DNA from 3 places in the Paenibacillus urinalis genome. Region 1 is predicted to be linked to each of the others. Evidence: riboswitches for the same ligand, from Rfam matches in the RefSeq annotation. Region 1 holds a riboswitch; each other region holds the start of a gene.
The links. A riboswitch is a leader RNA that binds a small molecule or an ion and turns the genes downstream of it on or off. The one in region 1 is predicted to bind ZMP and ZTP.

Region 1 (3,278 bases):
TGTCTTCAGATTATCTGGCAGCATCGGGAAGTCCAGCACTGCCTTGACCGCTTCCTCTACTGAGACAGAAGGATCAACCTCTACTGATGGAAGCTTCTGTTGAGATAACGAAGCGTACAGCTCCTCTCCATCTGTATCTGCATGGTAATATTGATGCAGCGTCGCTGGGATATGGAACGTAATTGGCTTCCCATCGAGAGATTCAGGCATTAATTCCTTGGCACCAAGCCGCGCCATTGTCGTGTTAACTTCATTAATGTTCAGTTTCATCGTAATCGTCTGTGAGGTAAATGCATAATAACTTTCTACATTGAAAATATCATTCTCATATGCTGTGAGCCCGGTTAGCTCTTCAATCTCTTGTAAGCTTAATTTTTCATTGTTGAGTTCAGGTCCATATGCATTCGTAAACGAACCATGCTTGTTGATAAAGTCCGATGAATTGCTTCCTCCAGATACTGAGTTGAAGAAGTCCATAACATCTCCTTCATTAACTACCGTTACCTCATCCATACGGAATTGGTTTAGTATCGCGGCAAGCGCCTTATCTCCGAGCGGAGTCGCGATCATGACTCCTGCCACAGCCGCCGCCGTTGCTATGCTGAGCCACTTCTTAACCGGCTTTTTCATATGATGCTTTTTCTTTACAACAGCGGTCTGCTTCTCCTGATTCTGATGATCCGTCATATCGTATCTCTCTCCCCTGATTTCATTTTGTAATACACCTTTTAATACATCTTCCTTTAATGGATGTGCTGCCTTAGGCCCGTTTCCACGCTCCATGGACCATGCTGACCACTTGGGGCTCATTTCTTCTTCTTCCAGCCTTGACGCCAGCTTGTTCCAAGCATCTTCAAGCTGCTTGTTCTCGTCTTTTCCGTTCGGCTTTGATGTCATGTGCACGTTCAACTCCTTACTATGCTAATTGGTATATCCTCAGGACTGTGGCGCGGACTTTCCTTGAACCTTTCTCCTCAGCTTGCTTGTAGCTCTGCTTAACATCGAGCCGACAAGAGGAGGCCTTACATTCAGCTCTTCCGCTATCTCTGCATAGCTGTATCCTGAGTATTTCAGCATTAGCAGCTGTCTGTCGCGCTCCGGCAGCTCGTCCATCCATTCACGTACTTCCTCCTGATCCATACGCTTCAGTACAATCTCTTCTCCAGAGGACAGGAGCTGCTCTCTTCTATCAAAATACTGCTCCTGCTTCTCCTTGAGCTTCCGTTCTCGTATTTGTTTACTCATATAATCATATCCGATGCGAGTCAGTACACGATGAAGCCATGCACCAATCGCAGCCGGATCATCTGGCGGATTCCGATACAGCCGAATAAATACCTCTTGCGCAAGATCTTCCGCGGCGGCTTCATCCTGGATCAGAGCCATCAGTTTTCGGCGTACAATAGGATAATGCTCGTCGAACACTGTACGGAAAACGTCGATTTCCTGTCCTTCCATATGTTTAACGTCTCCTTTCAGCTGCAGCTATACATAAGACGGACGACAGTTTATTTTTATAGCACGTTTTATAAAAATGTTTAATGGAGTCCTTTTCGAAACTCATCGAACCCGAGAATTTGAAACTATATCAACTACCTATATGAATTATACCGAAGCTGGAATATAGCTCATCATTCCAAATCTTGTGCATCCCTATTGAACAATTCGACAAAATGAAGTACCATCATGGGGTGAGCTTCGATTATTCCATTGTTTCTTCATATGAGGTCTCACTTATACATTACAATTAAGATCGTCGCATGTAACTGGCGTACACGGTGAACCGTGAGGGAGCATGTGATTAGATATAGCCGTACGCCTGGGCAGAGGTAAGGGAACTTAAGTTTCCCTTGCCTCTTTTTTACTTGGAAAGGGCGATGTGATGATGAGCGACAACACACTGATTCTGAACGGTCAAACGGTAGCAGATTACATGAGAGAAGAAACGGGAGCAAAGGTGAAAGAACTGAAGGAGCAGGGAATCCAGCCGTGTCTGGCTACCATTCTGGTTGGTGATGATCCTTCTTCGGCAACTTACGTACGTATGAAAGGAAATGCTTGTGCACGAATCGGGGTGGAATCGATCAAGGTGGTGCTTCCTGCCGAGACAACGACAGAGGAACTCATTCAAGAAATCAACAAGCTGAATCAAGACCCTTCCGTTCACGGAATTCTGCTGCAGCATCCGGTTCCGCATCATATTGATGAAAGAGCATGCTTTGACACGATCAGCATTGAAAAAGATGTAGACGGAGTAACGACGCTTGGTTATGCACTGAACGCGTTTGGCGAAGCAGATTATCCATCCTGCACACCGCAGGCCATTATTCGCATTCTTGACTTCTATAACATTTCAATGGAGGGCAAGCACGCCGTAGTCATCGGCCGCAGTCCGATCCTCGGCAAACCGGTATCCGCGATGCTGCTGAATCGCAATGCAACGGTGACGACCTGCCACTCCAGAACGGTAAATATTGAAGCGATTGTGAAACAGGCAGACATTGTGGTCGCTGCCGTAGGTAAACCGAATTTTGTACAAGGAGATTGGATCAAGCCAGGAGCCGTTGTCGTTGATGCAGGCTACAACAAAGGGAACATCGGTGATGTCGACTATGATGCCTGCTTGCCGCACTCCTCTGCCATCACACCTGTACCTGGCGGTGTCGGCCCCGTTACCATCGCGACCTTAATTGAGCATACGGTAAAATCGGCGTACAAGTCATTACTGAAGCAAGAGCAGTAATATCATGATGTAACACTTTGAAGCCATCAGCTTCCTATAATTATAAAAGAGCCCTTCCAACAGGAAGGGTTCTTTTATGGATGATATGCAGTATCACTAGCACTGAACTCCCCTTCGGATCATTTAATCCCCTTCAAATGCTCCCGGACCGTCTCATCTGTCAGCAGCTTTAATTGGAAGCTGTTCAGACTATGCGATAGCTTGGCTTGTTCCTTCCAGGTCAGATCTGTCATGAATATAGCCAGCTCTAGTGTATTCCCTTCCTTATCTGTCGCATACATAGCATTCGTCAGGACAAACATCGTAGAGCCTCCTTTTTGACCTGCATGCTGAAGCCATTCCTGGTTGCGGGAATCTCGCATGAGTCCTTCCATAACGGGATCAAGATATTGATGCGCTTCATTAGAGAAGTAAGATTTGCTGTTCAGCTTCTCCATAATGGATACATAATCCCGTGTTGTGGAACGGGGCAGCCGGTCAGACCAAACCTTCTGGACATCCAGACTGAGCCATTTGCTAAGCTTCTGCTTGTCTT
Region 2 (3,278 bases), 1.4 Mb from region 1:
CAGAAGGCTGGAATAACTGGGGCAATGTGAATAATGAAGCCACTGCACGTTATGGCGAGTATGCGAGTTATGGACCTGGAGCCAATCCGAAGAGCAGATATCGCTGGACTAAGCAGTTAACACTTGAAGAGGCGGCATGGTATACGCCGGCTAACATTTTGAGTGGAAGTGATGGCTGGAACCCGGTTGATTCAATTGACTTGGCTAATAGTAATCGGGAGCTGGAAGCATTGAATGTGGATGGTGTGGCTGTACCTGATTTTGATCCTCAGGTGACTGATTACCAAGTTGAGCTGGAAGCCCAAAGTGAGATCCCAATCGTTACTGCTACAGCTCAATCAGAGAAGTCTGTCATTTCGATCGAGCAAGCAGAGAACGTTCCTGGAAGTGCGGTTATCCATGTAACTTCTCAGGACGGAGGCGTCAAAATCTATGAGATCGAATTTGTCTTCGGCGAGGATGAATTGCCCCCTGTTCTACAGCTTGAAGTGGATAAGCCTGTCCTCAAGGCAAGAGGGCATCGAATGGAGACGATTCGAGTCACTGCTAACGCAACCGATGAGGAATCTGGAATAGCTTCCATCACTCTCGTATCCATTACCAGCAATGAACCTGACAATGGAAAAGGCGACGGAAACACGAATAATGATATTCAGGGAGCAGAATATGGTACTTCAGATTTTGAATTTGAATTAAGGGCAGAGCGTTCAGGCGCTGGTTCAGGGCGAGTGTATACAATAACGTATGAGGCTGCTGATGATGCCGGTAATCGAACCACTGCGAATGTAACCGTCACTGTTGAACACTGATTACATTAATCGAAGTAAGGGAGTGCCTATCTTAATAGGCACTCCTTTGCTTTTATTCATGCTGATTCATTTCAGGTATTTTGTAACGTTATTTCTAAACTCTCTCGGCGTCATGCCGTATATGCTCTGAAATACTCGATTGAAGGTTCGTTGACTATCAAATCCAGCATTGCTGCTAATGGTCGTAAAGGATGCGTCTGTGGTACGAATCAACGTTGAAGCGTATTCGACACGGAGAAGGGCAAGATAATTTCGGAAGTTCATTTTTATCCGTTCCGAAAAGATGCGAGAGATATAGTATTTGCTGACAGAGAATTCAGCAGCAAGGGAATCTAGTGTAATCGGCTCGGTAAAGTGATTAGCTAAGTATTCCATAATTTTTTTAGACATGTCCTGGACAGGTATTCGCGGCCTCTCAGTGAGTTCGATTTGGCGAAGAAGATGTGACATGATGATATAAGTAAACCCCAATTTTGCAGCAAAATCCTCGCTTTTGACAATTTGATTGAGAGCATAAGCTGCATCTTGATGAATATTGGCTCTCGATATTAAAGGTGTAGCCGGTTGAAATTGAATCAGATCAGGAAAGATACCTCCAAGGATACGAGGATTAAATATAATCAGCATGGCGTCTGCGGGATCCTGTCCAACTCTATAGTACCTGTGTACAATGTCCGGTAATATTAACGCTGCCTCGCCTTCTTGCACTTCGTATGCGCTTTCATTTATTTGTATTCGCTGTTTACCGGAGAAAACATACAGGATTTCGATATGTCCATGCAGATGAGCAGGAAACGTGAGCTGTCTCGCATTATGTTTAATAATCAAATCACCAGCACGAATTTCATAAAAAGGTATCATGACATGACCTCCGATTTGCGCAGTATTAGACTGCTGGGGGTTGCATTATGTGGTATATGTCTATTTTCATATCATGTGTTTGAGTTTAATTCAAGTATTGATATAATCATGATATCGGATATGCGTAACTGGCGTAACGTGGAGTTCCACGAGGAAGCGCATATTGTCATGCCGTACGCCTGGGCGGAGTATTTGATATAGATCAAAGCTTATGGTTCTGTCTTCTACAGTATTTGATCTTACATCAGATACTTTTTTTGTTTAACAAATAAGAAAAGGACGGGTGCACAAATGAAGATTGGATTTGTACTTTTCAACGGCATGACAAGCATGGACTTTACTGGATTTTACGAGGCTATCACCTGGTTAGGCATATTAAAGGCGAAAGAGAACGTATCATGGACCTTTTGTTCGGACAGGGAAGAAGTAACAGATGATCGGGGACTAACGATGAAGGTGAATGAAGTAGGTCCGGATCTAAGCAAGTTTGATCTTGTCTTTGTCCCTGGAGGAATGGTGACGAGAGAACTTCGGAATGACAAGGCTTTTATCGATTGGATCCGGACTGCCGAGAATGCTCCATATAAGGTGTCTGTCTGCACAGGTGCGTTATTGCTGGGAGCTGCAGGTTTTCTTGAAGGAAAACGAGCCACCACCAACTCTTCGGCTTACGATTTGCTGGCTCCGTACTGCGAGGAAGTTATTGAAGCACGCGTCGTTAGGGATGATAGGGTAATAACCGGCGGTGGGGTGACGGCCTCTATCGATTTGGGTTTATATATCATCGAGTGGCTTACAAATGAAGCTACGGCACGACTTGTACAGAAGAAGCTTGAATATCCATATTATCAGGCAGGTAAACTGAGTGATGTATATAAGTTGCACGAAGCTTAGATTGTAATCTTCAGTCGTATTAAGCTATTCTTTCTCTTCTTTTGGGAACTTTATCAGTAACGGAATCGTATTAGTCAGAGTGTTATGGATCCTAAAATACGAAAAAGAAAGTGTGTATTGAATGCCTTTGATCTCTTTAGAAAAAGTAATGAAGCAAGTTGAAAATCGTACGGTGTTAAAAAATATGGAGCTCGTTATTGAGAGTGACTCACATATCGGCATCAAAATGTCCAATGAAGAAAGTGCAGCGCTATTTGATCTAATCTCGGGGAAGCTTCAGCCAACAAGTGGGTCGATTCGGAGAGAAACGAGTTCCATTCTAGCAGCCAGCCAGGATGATGGCTTATACGATACGCTGACGGTCTACAGCTACTTAACGTTTTTTAAACGGATCGCCTATTTTCCTCATCCATTAGAAGAATATATTGCCGCTTTTTCTCTATCCGATGTTTGGCGGACAAAGATTAAGAAATTGACAGAAGACCAGAAGAAGAGGGTCAGCTTATTTCGCATGTTTCTATTCCGCGCGGATATAATATTAGTTCAGAATCCACTCCATAATCTAACAGCCGAAGGAATCGAGCTCTATTTAACGGCACTGGAATATCTTCGTTCACATCATACGGCCACCTTAATTACATCGAACTCTATAGAAGAGTTATTGCTGTTAAGCCGTGATATATATCGATATAACCGATTGATGGGACTTGAGAA
Region 3 (3,278 bases), 1.6 Mb from region 1:
CCGCTTTGGCAGCAATAACGTGCATCAACGGTCCGCCCTGGCTTCCTGGGAATACAGCCTTATCAATCGCAGCAGCCCATGGCTTGCGCGTAAGGATCATACCACCACGTGGTCCGCGAAGGGTCTTATGTGTCGTTGTTGTTACAAAATGAGCATGCGGCACCGGATTCGGATGCAGACCTGCTGCCACGAGACCCGCAATATGGGCCATATCCACCATGAACAATGCACCTACATCGTTAGCAATGCTCGCAAGTGCTTCAAAATCAATGGTACGCGGATAAGCGCTGGCACCTGCTACGATCAGACGAGGGCGATGCTTAAACGCCGCTTTGCGAACCTCGTTGTAGTCGATGCGGAATGTATCTTCCTGAACACCATAAGCAACAAAGTTATAGAGAAGACCCGATGCATTCACCGGGCTGCCGTGTGTCAAATGACCGCCATGTGCAAGGTTCATCCCGAGCACGGTGTCTCCAGGCTTAAGCGCCGCAAGGTATACAGCCATATTCGCCTGTGCACCGGAGTGCGGCTGAACGTTGACATGCTCTGCACCAAACAATTCTTTGGCACGTTCACGAGCGATATCTTCGACGATATCAACATGCTCGCATCCGCCATAGTAACGTTTGCCAGGGTAACCTTCAGCATATTTATTTGTAAGTACGGAGCCCATCGCTTCGATAACCGCTTCGGAGACGATATTCTCAGAGGCAATCAGCTCGATATTGTTTTGCTGACGTTTGAGTTCCAATCCCATCGCATTAAGTACTGCCGGGTCTGCTTTGCGCAATTGATCCATAACTTGAATTCCTCCCATATGATAGCTGTTTAAAATAAATTCTTAATCACAAGTTGAAGTGTTACTGGTTACATCAAGCTGGTACACCGCACGCTCTCCGCCAATAAGCTTTGGCCTGGACAATGCGGTAGTCACCCGTGCTTCCCCAATATAACGCCTTGCTGTACGGTAAGGAACGGCAACTCTCTTCAAATGCATGCCGATGAGCGTCTCACCGATATCCATACCCGCATGTGCTTCGATTGTTTCGGCAAGACAGGGCTCTTGCAATGATCGATATGCCGCTGCGGCCATAGAGCCTCCTGCCTTCGGAACGGGTACGGCGGATACTTCCGTAAGTCCAAGCCTCTCAAGCAGGGAACGTTCCAGAACCAACGCTCGGTTCAAATGCTCGCAGCACTGCACAGCAATCTCGAAACCGTAAGCATTCTTTACTTCATTGATACCTTGAAGCAGCGCTTGTGCAATCTCTGACGCTCCGGCTGTTCCAATGCGCTTGCCTGCTACCTCGCTTGTACTGGTACCAATGACGACGACTTTACCTGGACCAAGCTTCCCTTCCGCCGCAAGCTCTTCCAGCACCTCAGCTGTCTGTGCCGTAAGATGATGCAATTCAGGGTGAATGCTGTTTTGTTCCATAGCCTAATGAACCCTCCCCTTCCGTTTGTGACTTTAAAACGATCGCAAGAAAGAGTTGTTCACTCATGAGAATCGTCTAATTCGCCCTATTTTGCGATCTGCCAAGATCATTTGAGTCTTATTATACCGAAAAGTATGGCGAAATACGAAAAAAGAGCAGTCTCCCACACAAGTATACCTTGCGTGCAAGAAATGCTCTTTTGCCCAGGCGACCGGCCGTTATCTCCGATGCTCCATCGTGGTTTAATCCACACTTGTCGCCAGTTACACCGGAATCTCATTTATCTACTTCATCATAGAACATCAGATGTTAGAAATCAACTACTTCTAGAGCGCTGTACCAAAAAAATCAGCTGAGCTTATCCAGCACACGCTCAACCGCAGAACGGATCTCCGCTGCCGTCACATCATAATCTTCTCTACTGCCCCCAAAAGGGTCTGAAATATCAAAGCTTGGAATCCGCTGCTGAATTTCGATAATACGCTGACGATCCGAGGCCAGCACTTCCTGTCCAAGCGCACGCTTCATTTGCCATTCTGCATACAATCGATCCCGTTCCTTAAGATCAGCCAGGACTTTTGGATCATCTTCTGCATATTCCTTCAGCGTGTAGATCTTGTCAGCACACTCGGGATAATGATGAATGACTTGCTGCTTATGTGAACCCGTTAGGGTTAATATAAGATCTGCCCATTGGACCAAATCACGATTGACCGAGGATGAAGTTATGACATCCTGAATATCGTGATCCCTAAGCACAGCAGCTGCATGACGAGAAATCGTACTTCCATCTATGGCAGACACTCCTGCGGATCGAACTTCTACATCAATGCCTCTTGCAGCAGCAGATTTGCGAAACAATCCCTCTGCCATCGGGCTGCGGCAAGTATTGCCTGTACATACGAATAGAATATTCTTCATATGATCACCTCCGTCGTCTGTATACCTGGATGAACTCCACTGTCATTAAGTTTCCTATGAGATGATTTCTATTGTATGACGCATCGTCTCAATATGCAAAGGAGAATAAACGAGCTAGAAGATGAACAGCATGCCAAAAGCCAGCAATATCGCCCCTCCTACAGCCTCTCCGTATTCTCCGAGATTTCGGCTCACTCTCCTGCCTATTAATAAACCGACCATGGACATCACGAAACCACAGATGCCGAAGGCAATAACGGTCAGCCATAAATCACTCTTGAACATACCAAGGGTTACACCAACGGAGAAGGAATCTATACTGACACTAACCGCAAATATCATTGTCCCGGCAAACGTCCGGTGGTCCATGAAATTCGACTCCCCAGGTCTCAAGGCATTAAATATCATATGCGCGCCGAGTGCAAGTAGCAAGCCTCCTGCTACATAGGAAGTAATCTGACCCAGAAAGGAGCTGACATATTGTCCTGTGTAGAAACCAATTAAAGGCATAAGAATATGAAACAGTGATATCAGCAAGCTCAGCCGAAGCACATGCAGAAGCCGAATCCCCTTCATGCCTATTCCAATCCCCAGCGAAAATGCATCCATTCCTAGAGCAACAGCCATAATCATAATTGTAATAAGATGGCCTAGTTCAGCAGGTGCGACAAGACAAGCATTCATCCATACCCCCATGTCCACTTTAAGTCTTGTACACCATATGCGGACAAGAAGTAAAACATGACAAGTATAAGGTACTTACGTCACATGGATGATCTGATGTCCTGCTGCTTTTAACAGACGATTCATAATCGCTGCTCCAAGCCCATCGGAAGGACAGGCCTCAGCCAGAATATAGGATGCGCCCATCTCATCACAGCTTCGGAGAGCGGCATACAGCAGATGAGCTCCCTC

Region 2: another riboswitch for ZMP and ZTP. It lies ahead of PUW25_RS11475 (DJ-1/PfpI family protein); the one in region 1 lies ahead of PUW25_RS04830 (bifunctional 5,10-methylenetetrahydrofolate dehydrogenase/5,10-methenyltetrahydrofolate cyclohydrolase).
Region 3: another riboswitch for ZMP and ZTP. It lies ahead of PUW25_RS22915 (TIGR01440 family protein); the one in region 1 lies ahead of PUW25_RS04830 (bifunctional 5,10-methylenetetrahydrofolate dehydrogenase/5,10-methenyltetrahydrofolate cyclohydrolase).

What each region holds. Positions count from the first base shown of each region.
Region 1 covers NZ_CP118108.1:1,093,282-1,096,559, reverse strand. Annotated here, with positions in the region: gene PUW25_RS04840 (hypothetical protein) at 1-897, opposite strand, end outside; gene PUW25_RS04835 (sigma-70 family RNA polymerase sigma factor) at 937-1,458, opposite strand; ZMP/ZTP riboswitch at 1,753-1,832, shown strand; gene PUW25_RS04830 (bifunctional 5,10-methylenetetrahydrofolate dehydrogenase/5,10-methenyltetrahydrofolate cyclohydrolase) at 1,886-2,743, shown strand; gene PUW25_RS04825 (serine hydrolase) at 2,863-3,278, opposite strand, start outside.
Region 2 covers NZ_CP118108.1:2,485,652-2,488,929, forward strand. Annotated here, with positions in the region: gene PUW25_RS11465 (pectinesterase family protein) at 1-809, shown strand, start outside; gene PUW25_RS11470 (helix-turn-helix transcriptional regulator) at 876-1,670, opposite strand; ZMP/ZTP riboswitch at 1,785-1,862, shown strand; gene PUW25_RS11475 (DJ-1/PfpI family protein) at 1,962-2,564, shown strand; gene PUW25_RS11480 (LytTR family transcriptional regulator DNA-binding domain-containing protein) at 2,749-3,278, shown strand, end outside.
Region 3 covers NZ_CP118108.1:4,936,459-4,939,736, forward strand. Annotated here, with positions in the region: gene glyA (serine hydroxymethyltransferase) at 1-802, opposite strand, end outside; gene PUW25_RS22915 (TIGR01440 family protein) at 845-1,441, opposite strand; ZMP/ZTP riboswitch at 1,637-1,719, opposite strand; gene PUW25_RS22920 (low molecular weight protein arginine phosphatase) at 1,791-2,363, opposite strand; gene PUW25_RS22925 (manganese efflux pump MntP) at 2,478-3,047, opposite strand; gene PUW25_RS22930 (L-threonylcarbamoyladenylate synthase) at 3,123-3,278, opposite strand, start outside.